3 regions of the Clostridium sp. genome follow, and region 2 is predicted to be linked to each of the others. Evidence: riboswitches for the same ligand, from Rfam matches in the RefSeq annotation. Region 2 holds a riboswitch; each other region holds the start of a gene.
The links. A riboswitch is a leader RNA that binds a small molecule or an ion and turns the genes downstream of it on or off. The one in region 2 is predicted to bind S-adenosylmethionine.
Positions count from the first base shown of each region.

Region 1 (6,302 bases), 1.0 Mb from region 2:
GCAATTCCATAGGAATTCAAATACTCAATATTCTTCCCACCATACTGATTATATTCATGATAAGTCCCACTATAGGAATAGCGGCGGATCTTGTGGCAGGAGAAAAGGAAAGAGGCACTTTCGAACCACTTCTGTCTACATCTGCAGGAAGGATGTCAATATTTTGGGGAAAACTCATCGCCATATCATCTGTGGCATTTATTACACTTATAGTCACTCTGGCTTCAATGATAGGGTCAATGCTCTATATATTCTCGGGTGGAGGGAAAATAGGTATATCCATAGGTGCGTTTGCCATTATAGGGATAATTTCACTGTTTGTACTTGTAGCACTAAGTGCTGTAGAAATATCCATAAGTATATTTGCACGTTCCATGAAGGAGGCAAATACTTATCTTGGAGGTTTTATAGTTCCGGTAATGATACTTACGTATATACCATTTATGATGGATGCAAAGAGTATAGGATTCCTGTTCTTCAATATACCGATAGTAAATGCCGTTGTAGTTATGAAGGAAGCTATTGCAGGTGTATTCAATCCAGTACATATTTCAGTAGTGCTGGGATGGCATATTGTATATGTAGCAGCGGCGGTATTTCTGGCGAAATTTATGTTTTCCAAGGAAGAAGTTGTATTTAGATCTTGACAAAAGGGGGCTGTTTTATGACAGCTCTTTTTTATATTTACTGCATATATAATAAATTGAAATTTATTGTTTTATTAGGTAGAATTAAGGTATAAATACTTAAAGAAGACTGTTTAGCATAATTTGTCTATTACTTAACAATAAAGGGGGGACATTATGGTAAATGTATTGGTTGTAGAAGATGAAAAAGTGGAGAGGGAGACTCTTGCGAGGATGATATGTGAAGCCGGCAGGAACATAAAAGTATGGGGAGCCGAGAGCAAATACAGTGCACTGGATATATCAAGGAAAACACCAATAGACTTTTTCTATATAGATATTGCCTTGAAAAATTCTTCCGGAATGGATCTTGCCCTGGAATTGAGGTGTATGGAAAGGTACAAACTCAGCTGGATAATTTTTGTTACATCAAATGTGAATTACATGCTTGATGCATTCAAGAAAACCCACTGCTATGATTATGTAATCAAACCGTATGACAAGGACAAGGTAATTGAAATGACGAAGCTTCTTATTGCAGGAAGCTATGAAAAGAGTGTAGGCAAAAAAGTAGACAAGCATGTCTCCTTCAGTATTTCTGCGGATATAAGCGTGAGAATAAAGGTGGAGGATATAGTATTTATTGCAGTAAATCTCAGGTTGATGACAATATATACCAGAGACAGAAATTACAAGATTAGGAAGATGTCACTAAAGAAAGTGCTTGATATGGTAGATTGCCGAGATATAATACAGACACACAGGGCCTATGCAGTAAATATAAATTTTATAAGCAGCATACAGAAAATATCAAACAAATCCTGGGAGATAAGCTTTGGCTGCTGCGGCGAAAAGGCATTCCTGAGCTATAACTTCAAAGACGAAGTTATGAAGAAGGTTGGCATATATGCATGAACATACTATTTTGTCGTTTTATTAGATATAAGGAGGACTGAGTGATTGGAGCCATTGCAGGAATTTATTAGTACTTTTTTTGAGCTTACTGCCTTTATGATTTTGTGGTCAAAGTTTAATTTGAGAAGGAAATTGAATTTTAGTATTTTTTGTAAAAATTTTGTTATAGTAGTGTTAATATCAATTGTAGTTGTTATTTCTAATGATATGTTTGGATCATACTACAGTATTGCAGTTAATTATTTATTTATGACATTTTTAAGTTCTTTTGTTTATAAAAAAAATATAGTGAAAAATTTTGTACAGGTTTGCACAAGCATTATGTTTCTTATGATTATAGAACTAATTGTAATGTATCCACTGAAACTTATTGGATTTGATACAGATACGTTTTTGTTTGGTATAGTTGCAAATACATTTGTATGGATTTTTTGTATAATTATATATTATTTTATCCCAAATAGTAAATTTGAAGTTATAAGTAAAATTGATTATACAATTGTAAATTATATTTTAATAAATTTAATTTTATATGTCATAATCTACAAGGTATTATGGGAGTATGATAGCAAATTATTATTAAATAATTCTGTAATATTTATATGTATACTTATGATAATATTTATATTGAATTTATTTTTGTGCTATCATATTGTGAAGATAAATGAAAAAAACAAGGCAATGGAAGTAAACAGCAGATACATTCCCATAATAAAAAGTATGACGGAGGATATAAGGCGCAAGCAGCATGAATTCAAAAATCATCTCAATGCCATAGGAGGACTTGTACAGGTTTCAGAGGGAAAAGAATTGAAATACAATCTTCTTAAATACATAAAATCTGTTAATTGTTCAACTGAAGGCATTGAAAAAATAGCATATATAGACAATTTGATATTGAGGGCAGTAATATACAGCAAATCCAGTGAAGCTGAAATAAGGGGTATCAAATTTAAGTACAATGTTTCAAATGAACTGAATGAATGGAAGGTGGAGGATTACGAGCTGTCCGAAATACTTGCAAATATTTTAAACAATGCCTTTGAGGCAGTTGAGGATAACAGTAATAGATCTGTTGTATTGAATATATATAAAAATTTTGATAAAAACGTAATTGAGTTGAAAAATACTGTGGAAAATATAGATGAGGACAACTTGAAGAAGGTATTCAAAAGGGGATTTTCTACAAAGAAGGGTGAAAACAGGGGATACGGCCTTTACAATGCAAAAAAGATAGTTGAGTCTAAGGAAGGAAAGATTCAGCTATCTTTGGAAGACAATTTAATTTGTTTTGTCATATTACTTTAAAAGGCTTTTAGGTGGTTTTGGTTCTCCTAAGAAAACAAATGAATGGGTATTGCTGACTAAAACAGCAAAAGCAGCAAGAAGGAATCCACATTTTGTAATAGCGAGTTTTTTATTCAATTTATTCATATTAAACATCCTCTCTTTTTAGATATATTAATTGAGGCAGTTGAAGCAATATTGTAAAAAAGCCGCAGTTGAGATAGCTATCGTCTGATATAAAGAACAACAGTACAATCATCCAGAATACTGTAAAACAAGTCGATATTATCTTGAAATGCAAAATACGCTTTTTGTTTCTCGTTGGTCTTGTTTTGTTTTCACAAGGACTTTTCAGTAAAAATGTGGTTATGCCTGCTAAAGCGAGGATATAATAAATCCAAGCAGTGAATACAGGAATTAAGGGACAAATTATTGAAGTAAACAAAAAGAATGTGGTTGTCCAAAATAAACACAACAGTGTCGAGTTGCTGTGATATCCTCCTGAAAAAGTCCTTGTGGAAAGTAAGATTATAAGGGAAAATAAAAAGTAATTCAATTTTCCCAATACTGTAAACAAAGTAAAAAGCACTACCAACTTGAAGGTTTCATTTACGAGCACCTGTATTGAATAGTTGATCTTTTCAATACTGTCATTGTCTTTTATATAGCTGTTATATTTTATATATAGTGTGATTTTATCTGCTATATTTTTTACCATATTCATCACCTAACTCAATTTACATACACTATAGAATAAAGATTTGCCAGTGTAAATAGATTATGCATGAAAGGGAAAAAAGCAGGTTCAAGAGGAAGAAATTTTTACAAAAATTTCTTTGAATGCATTGTTATGTATTTTGAAAGAAACCATGCACATTAGCTGCATAAATATAATAGTATAATTGTAGAAAATGAGTTTATAGGGAGAATATATAAAATGCTTTATTTTAGCTATCCAGATAATTTAAGCGAGTTATTCGATGCTGAAGACTTTTATTTAAAATACAGCAGAAATGATAATAAAGATGTGCCTGTGAATTTGTCAGAACAAAAATTGATGCCTGAAGAGTTCAGCATATCGTATCCAGTGATAGAGAATGCCAGCAACGGAGAAAATATATCCAAAATTAATGAGGCGATTATAGACCAGGTAAGCAGACTTTTTAAAAGCCAGGTGCTTGTGGATGGAGTTACGGATTTTAATCAGGTACTTGGAACTTATGAGGTGCGGTTAAATAAAAGTAATTTACTGAGCATATTATTTGCAATGTATACTTATGTAAACAGAGCTGCCCACGGATTTACAAAATACTCTTCTTTAACGATTGATGCAAAGACAGGGCACATATACAGTTTCAATGAATTGTTCAACCAGAGCACAGACTATGCTGCAGTTTTGAATGAAATAGCATATCGGTATATAAAAGACAACAACATAACTTTAATTAATGAATACAATGGCATTACGAAGGATCAGGAATACTATCTAACTCCAGACAGTCTTGTCATTTACTATCAGGTATATGAGTACACACCTTATTCTTATGGACTGTTTAAAATAGAAATTCCATATGACAAAATCAAAGATATAATCAATCCTTCAGGGCCCATTGCCAGATTGATTTAAAGGGATGGAAAGGCAAAAAAGAATATTGACAAAAGAATATTTACATGTATAATATAACTATAATTTTAATGTTAGTGCTGAGAATTAATTAAAGACATTGAAAAAGGAAAGTAGTTTAAGTATGAATTTCAAGAGAGGAAATTTGATGCTGGAAGATTTCCAAATTTATCTTAGATGAAGTGCCCTTTTGAGTCATGTATCGAAATTATAGTAGACTACATCGGGTTTGCCCGTTACAGCAATGGGGTATAATGATGTACCTGAAAAAAAGAGGGACTTGTAGTCCAAAAAGAGTGGAACCGCGGAGTTTAAGCTTCGTCTCTATGATATAATAGGGACAAGGCTTTTTTTATTTTTAATTTTATATAGATATTCTTATCGAGAGAGGCAGAGGGACTGGCCCGATGATGCCCGGCAACCTGGATTTAATTTCAAGGTGCCAATTCCTACAGGATATACCTGAAAGATGAGAAATAGAAGAAATTTCAAACCTTCTTGCATTCATCTTGCGAGAAGGTTTTTTAAAATGATATTTGTAGGGGGAGTGGTAGCAGTGAATAAGAAGGAACTGCATAATAACAGTATTTCACAAGAAAATCTAGATAAGCTCATATGTATGCTGAGTACGATAAGGTATGGTTCTATAACTTTGGTCGTTCAGGATGGAAAAGTTGTACAGATAGAAAAAAATGAAAAAGTAAGACTGATTTAATAATAAATATAAAAGCTATCTCCTTATACGAGGAATTTTTTAAATTTTTGTATTGACAGAGTTAAGTATATGATGATATAATACAAGAAATATTTAAATAATTTGTATATAATTTAATATGGTCTTATCAAGAGTGGTGGAGGGACTGGCCCTTTGAAGCCCGACAACCGGCATTTATATATGTATCGGTGTCAATTCCTACAGAGTGAAGGTGGTATTCTGGAAGATAAGAAATTTAGTTGTGTAAAAAACTTGTTTTTATAAAAGCTATTTTTCTTATAAGAAAAATAGCTTTTTAATTTAGTCATAGTTACGATAGCTTTTTGAACAGAAGCATAGTTTAAATACAAAGTATGGAATGGGGGAATTTTTATGAATAGCATAGAGAGTAGATTTTTAAATATAATGAGAAATAATTTTTCACAGCAGGATGAACAAGAGGCTTTTATAAGTTGCCCGAAGGTATTTTATAATAGCCTAAGTGATAGAGAAATTAATGCGATGATGCAGCTTTATAGAGTAGCCTATAAAAAAGCAAAATCTGACACAAAAAATAAATTTGACATTTTCTACAATGGCAGCGAATTTTAGCAGATGCTTATTTATAGCTGAATGGTGATAAGTATTCTAATTGATTGACTAGAAAACTAGAGATCAAGTTCTTCATATTGGAGCATATTTGTTTTGTATTTATTATGAAAGCTTGATCTTTTTGTTTTAATTAAAATACATGGAACAAAAGGTATGATTGCTATGCTAAATGATTGCAAATTGTTACAAAACTTAAAAGTGGACGAAAAAAAGATATTTAATTTACTTCAGAAAAATGGAGCCATGAGTAAAAATGAAATCTTACTTAAAGCAAAGATGAAATTAACTACATTGAATCGTATTATGAATCCTCTTGAGAAAAATGGACTTATAGTTGAAAAATGTATAGGAGAATCTACCGGTGGCAGGAAACCTGTATTGTATGATGTGAATATATGCAGATTTTATATTTTATGTATAGACATATCTGAATCATGTATAGACATATCTATAGTTAACCTGAGAATGGAGATTATTCATAAAAAAGTTTTTCAAATTGAATATGGTACTTCTCCGAATGATTTAATAGAAATGATTCAAAAGA
Region 1 covers NZ_JAKVOI010000001.1:1,056,220-1,062,521, forward strand. Annotated here, with positions in the region: gene LKE46_RS05295 (ABC transporter permease) at 1-647, shown strand, start outside; gene LKE46_RS05300 (LytR/AlgR family response regulator transcription factor) at 804-1,541, shown strand; gene LKE46_RS05305 (sensor histidine kinase) at 1,587-2,849, shown strand; gene LKE46_RS05310 (AgrD family cyclic lactone autoinducer peptide) at 2,841-2,975, opposite strand; gene LKE46_RS05315 (accessory gene regulator ArgB-like protein) at 2,977-3,546, opposite strand; gene LKE46_RS05320 (DUF3298 and DUF4163 domain-containing protein) at 3,766-4,455, shown strand; T-box leader at 4,544-4,781, shown strand; SAM riboswitch class I at 4,828-4,928, shown strand; gene LKE46_RS05325 (YezD family protein) at 4,922-5,167, shown strand; SAM riboswitch class I at 5,289-5,400, shown strand; gene LKE46_RS05330 (hypothetical protein) at 5,540-5,758, shown strand; gene LKE46_RS05335 (ROK family transcriptional regulator) at 5,921-6,302, shown strand, end outside.
Region 1: it holds a riboswitch for S-adenosylmethionine, as region 2 does, so the genes downstream of both, LKE46_RS05325 (YezD family protein) here and LKE46_RS00360 (YeiH family protein) in region 2, are expected to answer to the same signal.

Region 2 (6,302 bases):
AATCTTGAATGTTTTCAAACCAATTTATTGATGAAAGATTATAATGGACCAGCATGTGGATATGTTGTAATACCAAGAGGTGGATATGGAGTAAATGCCCTGGGTAAGAGATATTGGACCCATGGTTATTGGTCCGGAGATATGTTCCTGGCTGTATGGCGTGAATTCTTAGAAGGCAAAGGTCCAGTATATTTAAAAATGGATCATCTGCCTAAAGAGACTATAATCGGATTAGAAAAAATTCTTTGGGGAACAGAACGAACTACTCGAGGATTATTTCATAAACAACGAGGAGAAGATTATAGGAAATGGGATTCTGTAGAGCAGGATATGGAAGAAATAACTTTATGCAGTGGTCATAGCATGTCTGGAATAAAGGTCAATAAAGATACAGAGACAAGTGTTGCTGGACTATATGCGGCTGGAGATTGTGCAGCTGTACCTCATCAATATCTTACAGGAGCATTTGTATTTGGAAGTATAGCAGGTGAAAAAGCAGTTGAATATTCCAAATTACATGAAGCTGAAAATATTGATGAAGATATAGATAATATTGTAAAAGAAATAGAATTACCGCTAAATAATGTTGAGGGATTGAATGTAGAAGATGTGGAATATAAAATTAGAGCTAGAATAAGTCAGTATTTAACACCTCCTAAGAGTGATCCTCTCATGGAAAAAATGCTTTGGTGGGTTGACAGGATAAGAAAAGAGGATATAAAAAGAATAAAAGTAAGTGATTATCATGATCTGATAAAAGTTACAGAAGTAAATAGTATTTTGGATTGTGCTGAGATGGCAGCTAAGGCTTCGTTATACAGGACTGAAAGCAGATGGGGACTTGGACATTATCGTTTGGCATATCCTAAAAGGGATCCTAATTGGGAACATAAATGGGTGGTAATACAAAAAGATTTGGAAAATAATGAAATGAGACTGTTTAAAAAAGAAGTACCGGAACATAAATGGAAGTTTGAAGAGAAATTAGAATATGAATACCCAATTTTAAATGTGGATATAGGAAAAGGATATGTTCCTCCTAAAAATGGGGATAGAGATCCATGGATAGAGGAGAAATTTAAAAGAGAGGGATTTGATATTCCCAAAAGAATTGTTCCAGAATTTAATGGAGGTAATAGAGATGAGCAGAAATAATAGAAGGGACTATCAATGGATAAACTTTGATGCAGATAAATGTGTTTCCTGTGGCCTGTGTGTTAATTATTGTCCAAGGGATGTTTTGAGAATTGGAGAAGATGGAGTGCCATTTATGAAATATAAAAATGATTGTTGGTATTGTGATGCCTGCTCATATGTTTGCCCTAAAAATGCAATAGAATTAACAGAAGTTCCATATTTAATAAAATAATACAAATTATCTATGGCTTAGTTTGAAATTAACATTTACAAATTAATCATAATATGTTATTATATAGGAAATTGAAAAAAGAATAACTTCTTATCAAGAGTGATGGAGGGACTGGCCCTATGATATCCGGCAACCTGAATGAATTTTATGTTCAACGGTGCTAATTCCAGCAGGTAAATCCTGAAAGATGAGAGACAAAAGGACATGACTTCCTGTGGTTTCTCCGCAGGAAGTTTTTTAATTTTAATTTACTGGAAAAGCCAGAGATTAGATTTTATTAATATAAATAGATCTAATCTCTCTTTAAATATAAAATAAGGAGTTGATCACGTGTCTGAGAAGAAATTCAATTCGAAGGAAAATGGCTGGAGTGATCTTGTCAAAAAGGAAGACTGGTGGGCAGTATGGATAGGATTGATTCTGGTAGTGGCGGCAGTTGTTTTTTGGTCTTCTGGAAGCTCAATAAAATTTATTACCGCCAAAATTCCAAAATGGACAAATATAAGTGCTCTTTTCTCTGCACTGGGAAATAACATCTGGTCCATTGTACTTCTGTTTGTTGTATTTTTAATATTATTTTCTATTGTAAATTTATTTTTACATTACAAGTTTAAGGACTTTTTCATAGGATTTTTACTTTTATTTATTTTGAGTGTTATAATTAATTCTTTTAGTTCCTGGAGCTGGGCACAAAAATATAATCTTGAAGCACCACTTGTTGCCTTGTTCATAGGACTTATAATCAGTAATTTACTTTCTATTCCGAGATGGTTTGAAACAGCACTCAGAACAGAGCTATATGTAAAAGTAGGTATTGTACTTTTAGGTGCTACACTTCCCTTCACACTAATTGTAAAAGCTGGTCCCGTTGCATTTTTACAGGCGACTTTAATTGCAGTTTCAACGTTTTTGATAATTTATTTTGTAGGTACAAAATGGCTGGGATTGGATAAGAGATTTGCTGCCACTTTAGGGGCTGGCGGTTCCATCTGTGGAGTTTCAGCGTCAATAGCTGTAGGAAGTGCCATACAGACGAAAAAAGAACATGTGTCTGTAGCCATCTCCCTAGTAGTGGCCTGGGCGGTTGTGATGATTTTTGTACTTTCCATATTTATAAAAGTTACGGGCATACCTGCAGGGGCAGCAGGGGCATGGATTGGAACATCTGAATTTGCAGATGCTGCAGGAGTTACGGCAGCTAGTTCTTTTGGAGATAAAGCCATAACCACATTTACTCTTATGAAGGTTGTAGGTCGTGATATATTTATTGGAATCTGGTGCTTTATTCTCGCTATAATCTCCATTACTAAATGGGAAAATAAAGAAACCGGTGTAAAGGCCAATGCCTCTGATATCTGGCATAGATTTCCCAAATTTGTAATTGGATTTTTTGTAGCCTCAATATTTCTTACTATTTTGCTTTCAAGTGCTTCTCCTGCTGCTGCAGCAGCCATTAATTCCAATATAATTGCTCCAATTAAAGAGATCAGAACCTGGGCATTCACTTTTTGTTTCCTTTCCATTGGACTTACTACCCGCTTTAGACAGCTTACAGCTGTCGGCTGGAAGCCTTTTGCTGCATTTTCAGCTGGAGCAGTGGTAAATGTCATACTTGGATATTTGTTTTCTGTGGTGATTTTAGGATCTTATTGGTCAAGCTTATAGGGTGGAATTCAAATTTGAAAAAAGGGGATATCCTTATTCAGGATGTCCTCTTTTTAAATTGGAAAACCTATTAAACTAAAGTATTCCCCATTTTCTCCCGTATTCTACTTTCAGAATGTATTCTTCATCCTTAAATCCATTCTCTTTCAACATTTTAACTGCATAGTTGAAATCAAAAGTCTCGGTTTCCATAATTATTCTGTCTTTCTTAGCAGTGATCATCCAGTCATTATGGGCTGATTTTAAAATTTCCAGCATTGAGGCAATTCTTGAAAGACGCTGCTCCAGCAAGTGACCCCAATTTTTCAATGATTCAGCAGCTGTTTCCGTGTCCTCCAGTTTGGAGACTTTTGGGCAGGATTGAAAAAATTCAAAGATTATACGGACATTTTGTATACATGTGATTTGCTCCTTATTCACCGATAAATACTTCCTTTCCTAAATGAATCTAATATATACTATTTTATATTTTATTTTAAAATGCAGCAATAAGTAAATCTTTATAAGCACTTCATATCTTCTTCATAGCCAATCTATATAATAAAATTTAAAATTAGCAATAAGGAGTTGACGGCAATTTGCATACTTTAGTTTGTGTAAAACAAGTACCAGATACTACAGAAATTAAAATGGACCCAAAGACTAATACTCTGGACAGATCGAGTGCACCTACGATTTTTAATCCATATGATGCTCACGCACTTGAAGAAGCTGTTAGAATCAAGCGGAAATTTGGCGGCAGGATTTCTGTAATCTCAATGGGACCGCCTCAAGCACAAGAGGTGATTAAAAAATCCATTGAAATGGGTGCAGACGAAGGATATCTGCTTTCAGATCGTGCCTTTGCCGGTTCGGATACATTGGCAACGAGTTATATACTTGCAATGGGTATAAAAAAAATAATGGAAAATGAAAATATAAATATAATATTTTGCGGCAAGCAGGCTATAGATGGAGATACGGCCCAGGTTGGGCCTGGCATTGCTTCCAGGCTTGGTATAACTCAGCTGACTTATGTTGAGAAGATACAAAGTTTAGATCTGAAGGAGAGTACTGTTACAGTACACAGAAAAATTGACAGTGGATATGAAGTTGTGCAGTCAAAGCTTCCCTGTCTTATTACAGTAGAAAAAAGTATCAATGAGCTAAGTTTTTCTCCACTGCCAAATATGATTAGGGCAGCACGCTACAGAGCAAAAATTTGGGGAATCAATGATTTTAATGCTGATTTAAACCAATTGGGATTAAAGGGGTCTCCAACATCAGTTAGACGTATTTTCCCACCGGCCCAGAGATCTGGTGGAGAATTGCTCCATGGCAGTACTGATGAAGTTGTAAAAATACTTGTAGATAAATTAAAAGGAGGAATAATTAAATGCCAATCATAGTTGGAGATTCCTGCATAGGCTGCCAGTCATGTATTTCCAATTGTCCTGTTGGAGCTTTAGAAATGAATGGCGAAGATAAACTAACAGTCAATGCTGAAAAATGTATCGATTGTGGAAAATGCATTTCCATATGCCCGGTGTCAGCTTTAAACAATCCTGATAATAAAAAAAATAATAAGATAGTGCTGCAAGAGAGATCTTCTTTAAAATCTCCCATCAAGTCATGTGACAATACTGAAGGCATATGGGTTTTTGCAGAGCAATTGGAAGGAGAACTTGCTTCTGTCACCCTGGAACTGATAGGGGAGTCAAAGAAACTTGCTTCAAAATTAAATGTAATAGTATCTGCTGTTCTATTTGGAGATAAAGTAGAGAATTTAGTTTCTGTACTTTTTGAATATGGTGCTGATAAAGTGTATCTAGTAGACAATCCGGTGTTTCACTTCTACAGGGCGGAGACCTATAGTAAAGCCTTTTGTTACCTGATAGATAAGTATAAACCGGAAATATTGCTTATAGGTGCTACCACAACAGGACGAGATTTGGCTGGTGCAGTTGCCACTTCCATGAAAACGGGGCTTACAGCCGACTGTACCAAGCTTGATATTGATTTGGAAAAAGGAATATTGCTTGCCAGCAGACCTGCTTTTGGTGGGAATATTATGGCCACCATAGTATGCAAGGATCGCAGGCCTCAAATGGCCACAGTTCGGCCGAGGGTTATGAAAATGCCTGAACCCAAATTGGATAGAAGGGGTTTTATAATAAGAGAAAAATTTACTATTGACGAAAGTTCTCTGCGAACCAAGGTGCTGGAAATAGTCAGGCAAAAGTCGGAAGATGTGAGGCTTGAAGATGCGAAAATTATAGTCTGCGGAGGACGTGGGGTACAGAATGAAGAAGGTTTTATGCTTTTGGAAAAGTTAGCAAGAGTACTTGGAGGAGTTGTGGCGGGAAGTCGTGGCGCTGTGGATAAGGGTTTGATAGATTACAGGCATCAAGTTGGACAAACGGGCCAGACTGTATCACCAAAATTATATTTTGCAATAGGAATTTCTGGAGCTGTTCAACATGTTATTGGAATGCAGGGAGCTGAAACTATAGTCGCAGTTAATACAGATAAAGAATGCCCGATGATGAAACTTGCCACATACAGTATAGCTGGAGATTTATTTGAAGTGCTGCCTAAAATGATTGAAAGTTTTAAACAAGTCCTATCAGATAGTTATGAGATAAATGCCAATAGTTTGCATAACAGAATAAAGGGGGCAGGCAAAATTGACTGAAAAATTTGATGCTGTTGTTGTTGGTGCAGGTGTTGCAGGCCTTGCATCGGCATATGTAATGGCAAAAGAAGGCCTTAATGTCATTGTTGTTGAAAAAGGGAAACATCCTGGATCAAAAAATGTTATGGGTGGAGTATTATATCGTCAAATGATGGAGGAAATTATACCAGATTTTTGGAAAGATGCTCCACTGGAACGCCCTATTATTGAGCAGAATTTCTGGATCTTGGGAAAAAACTCTGTAGTTAAAACTGGATATAGGGGTATGGAATGGGGAAAAATCCCGTATAATAATTTTACAGTATTCAGAGGAAAGTTTGATCATTGGTTTGCTAAAAAGTGTGAGGAAGCTGGAGCACTGATCATTAATGAAACTGTGGTAAAAGAATGTATAGTAGAAAATAATAAGGTTGTTGGTGTAAGGACAGATAGGCCTGAAGGTGAAATTTATGCTAAAGTAGTGGTTCTTGCTGATGGAGTAAATTCACTCCTGGCTAAAAATCTTGGATTTCACAATGAATGGAATAGAGATCAGGTAGCTCTTGCTGTCATGGAAGAATTAAAGATGCCTTCAGAAAAAATTGAAGAACGTTT
Region 2 covers NZ_JAKVOI010000001.1:52,695-58,996, forward strand. Annotated here, with positions in the region: gene LKE46_RS00350 (fumarate reductase/succinate dehydrogenase flavoprotein subunit) at 1-1,155, shown strand, start outside; gene LKE46_RS00355 (4Fe-4S dicluster domain-containing protein) at 1,142-1,369, shown strand; SAM riboswitch class I at 1,457-1,563, shown strand; gene LKE46_RS00360 (YeiH family protein) at 1,700-3,034, shown strand; gene LKE46_RS00365 (hypothetical protein) at 3,110-3,454, opposite strand; gene LKE46_RS00370 (electron transfer flavoprotein subunit beta/FixA family protein) at 3,613-4,422, shown strand; gene LKE46_RS00375 (electron transfer flavoprotein subunit alpha) at 4,410-5,708, shown strand; gene LKE46_RS00380 (FAD-dependent oxidoreductase) at 5,701-6,302, shown strand, end outside.

Region 3 (6,302 bases), 210 kb from region 2:
TAAGCGATATTGAGGCCCAGACACTTGAAATAGACAATCCGTTTTATGAGTATATGGGTGAAGACAAAAGTGGAGAATTGGAGACTTTCTAAATATTTCAATATTGTTATAGGAGGAGAAATGAGTATAAAGAGATATGGATTTAATCCTATTATAAAGGCCGGAGATGTTGAACCTTCGTGTAAAAATCTTAAGGTTGTAGGGGCATTCAATCCTGGAGCCGCCATATATAAAGATCAGATAATACTGGCATTTAGAACTGCTGAAGCAGTTGATAATCCGGATGATGATTTCTTCCGGGTACCGATTGTGGATTCCAGCACAAGTTGTCTGAAGACTGTGGATATAGACAAAAGTAACAGAGATTATGATTTTAGTGATTCACGTGTAATAAAAAATATAAAGAAGCCATATGATTTTGAATACCTCACATCTATTTCCCACATAAGACTTGCAAGGAGCGATGATGGTATAAATTTCGATGTAGACGAGAGACCATTTATTTTCCCGGAAAACAAGTATGAAAGTTTCGGAATAGAAGATCCAAGGATAACCAGGATAGACAGCAGCTACTATATTACCTACAGTGGTGTTTCCAAGTATGGAATAGTAGTTGGTCTGGCTGTTACAGAAGACTTCAAAAGCTATAGAAAACTGGGTAATATATTTAATACGGAGAACAAGGACGCGGTAATCTTTCCGGAAAAAATAGGGGGGAAGTACTTTGCACTGAACAGACCGGTATCCAGAAGTACCGGCAAACCTATGATCTGGATATCTGAATCCGACAATCTGATAAATTGGGGTAATCACAGGCTGCTGGCATGTACAAGGGAAAATTGCTGGGATTCACGGAAAATAGGGGCAGGTATGCCTCCCATAAGGACAGATGCCGGATGGCTGGAGCTGTACCACGGTGTAGATGAACATGAATGCTACTCAATGGGGGCTCTTCTGCTGGATCTGGATGATCCTTCAAAAGTTATCGGGCGAAGTGAGGAACCTGTTTTATATCCCTGTGAGGACTATGAGACAGAGGGCTTCTTTTCAGATGTGGTTTTCCCCTGTGGTGCTGTTGAAATTAGGGATAAGCTGTATATATACTATGGTATAGCAGACAGTTCCATCGGGCTGGTTACTGCGGATACGGGTGATATTCTGAATTCTATTGGAGTGGCCGGTGAACCACAACATGGTAAAAATATTTATTGAGTGGCTCTTTTCTTATATCCGGCGATGTGTAAAATAAAAGATAAAGGATAGTATAACAGTATTTAGCGGAGGAATTGATATGAAAATAGGAGTTATCATGGGGGGAATATCCTCGGAGAGAGAAGTATCACTGAATTCTGGAAGAGAGATAATGAGTTGTTTTGATAAAACAAAGTATGAAGTAGTTCCAATTGTTATAGACAAAGAAAGAGATATTATAGATAAAACAGCAGGTATAGACTTTGCATTTATAGCACTTCACGGGAAATTCGGAGAGGATGGAACGGTTCAATCCGTTCTGGAAACTCTGGATATACCTTATTCCGGATGTGGACCTCTTACAAGTTCCATCTGTATGGACAAGGATATGACAAAGAAGGTGCTGAAGAGTGCAGGAATTAAAACTGCAAGGTGGATGTGTGTCAAATCCACAGATGAAATAGATTATGATTATTTGGATGAGATTGGGTATCCACTGGTTGTGAAGCCAAATTCAGGTGGATCAAGTGTGGCGACAAATATAGTCAAAAATAAAGAGAATATGGAAGATGCAGTAAATCTCGGCTTGGAATATGATGAAGAGGTCATGATTGAGGAATATATAAAAGGCGACGAAATTACCTGCTGCATTTTAAATGGAAACACGCTGCCGTTGATTCAAATAAAACCAAAGACGGAATTCTTTGACTATGAGGCAAAATACACTGAAGGTGCTTCGGATGAAATAATTGTCCAGCTTGAGGAGAAACTCCAAGGTGAAATCGAGGAGATATCCCGCAAATGCTGGGATGTGTTGAAGTGCAGGGTATACGTAAGAGTTGATCTGATTGTAAAGGACAATATACCTTATGTACTTGAACTCAATACACTTTCGGGTATGACAAAGAACAGTCTGTTCCCGAAAAGTGCGAAAGCTGTAAATATGTCTTACAGCCAGCTCTTGGACAAAATAGTTGAATACTCCATGGAAGAAAATCACGGTAAGATGGATAATGAAAAAATATGTGCGCCAGCTGAATACTAAACAGACAAATGCAGCCCTGTATAGATGATTAATTAACATTTATACAGGGCATTTTCTGCTTGATATGTAAACTGTTGAGAAGAGCATTGACAACGAAAAATTGTGATGATATAATCACTTACATGAAAAAATGAATCAAGATAAACTTATCAAGAGAGGTGGAGGGATTGGCCCTGTGAAACCCGGCAACCAGTATTGTATACATTGGTGCTAACTCCTGCAGCGAAAGCTGAAAGATGAGAAAATCATTAAGGTTTCAAACCCGGGGGATTTTCTCGGGTTTTTATTTTGATTAAACTAATTTGAGGGGGAACTTTTATGAAAAACATCAAAAAGACACTGGCAATTATATTTTCTTCTGTATTTGTTTTGACAGCATTATCAGGATGCGGAAGCAGCAGTGCAGGAAATACCGGAAGTGATACGTCAAAAAGTGAAAAGAAGGAGATAACAATAGGTGCTACACCAAAGCCCCATGAGGAAATACTTGAGAAGGTAAAGCCTATACTCCAGAAAGAAGGATATGAGCTGAAAATAAAAGAGTTCACAGACTATGTAACGCCAAACAAGGCTCTGGCATCTGGAGAACTGGATGCAAACTTCTTTCAGCATATACCATATCTTGAAGACTACAACAAAAAAAATGGTACGGATTTGGTTCCCGTTGCAAAAGTTCATATCGAACCGATGGGGATATATTCCAACAAGATAAAGAATTTAAAGGATCTAAAGGATGGGGCTGAAGTTGCAATACCGAATGATGCTACAAATGGTTCCAGGGCACTTAAACTGCTGGCAAAGGAAGGACTTGTAAAAGTAAAGGATGGAGAGCTTATTTCCAAGCTTGATATAATGGAAAATAAGAAGAACCTGAAGGTTCAGGAACTGGATGCTCCACAGCTTCCTAGAGTACTGGGAGATGTAGATGCCGCAGTTATAAATACAAATTATGCACTTGAGGCAAACTTAAATCCTACAAAGGATGCACTTGCCATAGAATCAAAGGAATCACCTTATGCAAATATAATTGCAGTAAAGAAGGAAGACAAGGATAAGCCTTATGTAAAGGCTCTTGTGAAGGCTGTAAATTCACCTGAAATCAAGAAATTCATAGAGGATAATTACAAGGGAAGCATAATTCCTGCATTTTAGTATGCAGACAAATTGAAATTTTCACAGTAGAGGTGATGTATTGTAAAAAAAGCAGTACATCATCTTTATTTATATGTGGATTTATGTAAAAATATATATAGAGGTGAATTCACGGTTATGTTTTTTGATATGGAAATTGATGATAAAAGTCCTGTTTACATACAGATAAAGAATTATATAAAGAATATGATACTTAGAGGGATGGTGGCTTCAGGCGAAAAACTCCCATCCACAAGGGAAATGTCCTCAAGGCTGAAGGTCAGCAGGAATACAGTTATTTGCGCCTATGATTTTCTGAAGGATGAAGGACTAATATACATGAAAAAGGGCAGGGGAGCCTTTGTAGCCGATGTAAAAGTAAATTTTCAGGGCAGATGGAATGTGGACTGGGAAAAACGCATAAACAGCTATGCCAGAAAGTCGGAAGAACTGGATATAATCAAGAGCGAGATAAAATGGGAAAAGGGTATGATATCATTTAAAAGCATAGCCCCCGATGACAGATTATTTGATGTGGACAATTTCAAAAAGTCATTTCTGAACTGCATATCAAGGGAAGGTGGAAGGATATTGAACTACGGGTATGCACAGGGATACAGACCGCTTATTGAATATCTTTTGAAGTACATGGAGAATAAAGGCATAGACGTGTCCCAAAAAGACATACTGGTGACAAATGGATTTACGGAGGGATTTGACATTGTACTGTCATGTCTTGCAGAGGAAGGTGACAGTATATTATGTGAAAATCCGACACACAATACAGCTATAAAGATTATGAAATTGCATAAATTAAATATAACGGGCATAAAAATGAACAAGGATGGAGCAGACCTTGACAATCTGGAAAAAAATCTCGGGAGTGATAAATTCAAGATGGCTTATTTAATACCTTCTTATCATAATCCTACGGGAATAGTCATGCCTCCGGATAAGAGGGCAAAGTTATATAATATTTTCAAAAAATATGATGTTCCCATAATTGAGGATGGCTTCAATGAGGAATTGAGATATTTGAGTGACCATGTATCGCCGATTGCCGCACTGGGCGGAAGTGGAAATAGTGTAATTTATATAGGTAGTTTTTCGAAAATACTTTTTCCGGGATTGAGGATAGGATGGATACTTGCAGACAGGGAACTTGTAGGATATCTTGAAAGTGCAAAAAGAAGCAGGAACATACACACCTCTTTTCTGGATCAGGCTGTATTCTACGATTATCTTAAAGAGGGAAATTTTGAAAAGTATATCAAAAAAGCACGAAAATTTTATAAGGACAAATATGAATTGGCTATAAGACTTGCAAAAAAATATATTCCTTATGATAAAATATATGGAGAGGGAGGACTGCATATATTTTTGAAAATTGAAAATGTGGACTCGCGGCAGCTCCTGGAAAGGTGCTGCAGACGTCAGGTAATATTTACTCCGGGAGATCTGTTCTATGTTGATGACGAAGGCAAGAATACATTCAGACTTGGATTTTCGAGAACTAGTGATGAGGATATAGAAAGAGGATTCAGGATAATAGGAGAAGAGGTCAAAAAAATAAAATCTATTTAGGAGGAATATTTGTGAGAATATTAGGCAAGAAGATGCTGTATAAGGGAAACTGGATATCCTTGAATGAGATAACCTACAGGGGGAAAAACGAGGAAAGATTCAAGTGGGAAAGTGTAGAGAGGACCAATTTTGTAAATACCGTAGTAATGGTGGCAAGGCTGGTTCCATCTGGCAGATATATACTTATAAAGCAGTACAGGCCGGTTATAGACAATTATGTAATTGGATTCCCGGCAGGACTTATGGAAGATGAGGATATAGAAAAAAATGCCCTTAGAGAATTGAAGGAAGAAACCGGCTATACGGGAGAAGTAAAATCAATAAGTCCAATGCTGTACTCAAATGCAGCCCTCCTTTCGGATACGGTAAGGCTGGTAAATGTGGATATAGATGAAAAGCTGCCTGAAAATATAAAACCAAAACAGGAACTGGAGGAAACTGAAGATATAGAAGTAATACTGGTTGAAAAAGACAGGATATCGGATTTTGTACTGGAGCAGCAGAAAAAAGGATTGGCAATTGGACTGGGATGCTGGTATGTATTCTGCGGACTTAAAAGAGACTAGACAGATGGACAGGTCAATGATAAAGGGTTTAATTATAATGTGCAGTATAATAAGTGCCTGTGGAATCATAGTGGTAATAATTGTATTGGTTACATTGTTCTCAGACAAAAAGTAAATAATAAAATTCTGGATGGAAGGTGTTGCATTTGAAAGACTGGCTTGTTAAGAAGGACAACTATGCGGCCGAAAATGACTCTGACGGATTTATAGATAAAAGTATATTTTCCATTTTAAAGGTGCTTTCGCTGATAAAGAGAAGAGATAAGTTGAAAACCGGATTTATGTACAGGATAAATCCGGCAGCAAAACTTGTGCTTATGTTTTTAAATATAATATTTCTGTCGCTTTCACGAAACCCACTATATATTGCGGCAGTAGACATATATTTTCTGCTGCTGCTGAGTTTTCTGGATGCAGAGGAAATAAAAAGTATATTTGCTTTGAGTCTTATAATGCCTCTGTTTACTTTCATAATGCTTATACCCTCGATGTTGATGGGAAATATGCTAAACAGCATTATGCTCATATTCAAGATATTTGGGACAATAATGATTGTAAACATTTTTTCCCGCACTACAAAATGGAGTCATGTCACAAGGTCACTTAAGGTATTTTTTATACCGGACATATTTATTCTTGTATTTGATATAACCTTGAAATACATCTACATACTGGGCCAATTTGCACTGGACATGTTCTATTCTCTCAAGCTCAAATCAATAGGGAAAAACAACAGCAAGTATTCAGTTGTAAGTGGAATAATGGGAGGACTGTTTTTAAAGTCA
Region 3 covers NZ_JAKVOI010000001.1:263,235-269,536, forward strand. Annotated here, with positions in the region: gene LKE46_RS01405 (DUF1861 family protein) at 1-92, shown strand, start outside; gene LKE46_RS01410 (glycoside hydrolase family 130 protein) at 121-1,212, shown strand; gene LKE46_RS01415 (D-alanine--D-alanine ligase) at 1,292-2,236, shown strand; SAM riboswitch class I at 2,380-2,479, shown strand; gene LKE46_RS01420 (MetQ/NlpA family ABC transporter substrate-binding protein) at 2,555-3,388, shown strand; gene LKE46_RS01425 (PLP-dependent aminotransferase family protein) at 3,506-4,951, shown strand; gene LKE46_RS01430 (NUDIX domain-containing protein) at 4,963-5,517, shown strand; gene LKE46_RS01435 (energy-coupling factor transporter transmembrane component T family protein) at 5,655-6,302, shown strand, end outside.
Region 3: it holds a riboswitch for S-adenosylmethionine, as region 2 does, so the genes downstream of both, LKE46_RS01420 (MetQ/NlpA family ABC transporter substrate-binding protein) here and LKE46_RS00360 (YeiH family protein) in region 2, are expected to answer to the same signal.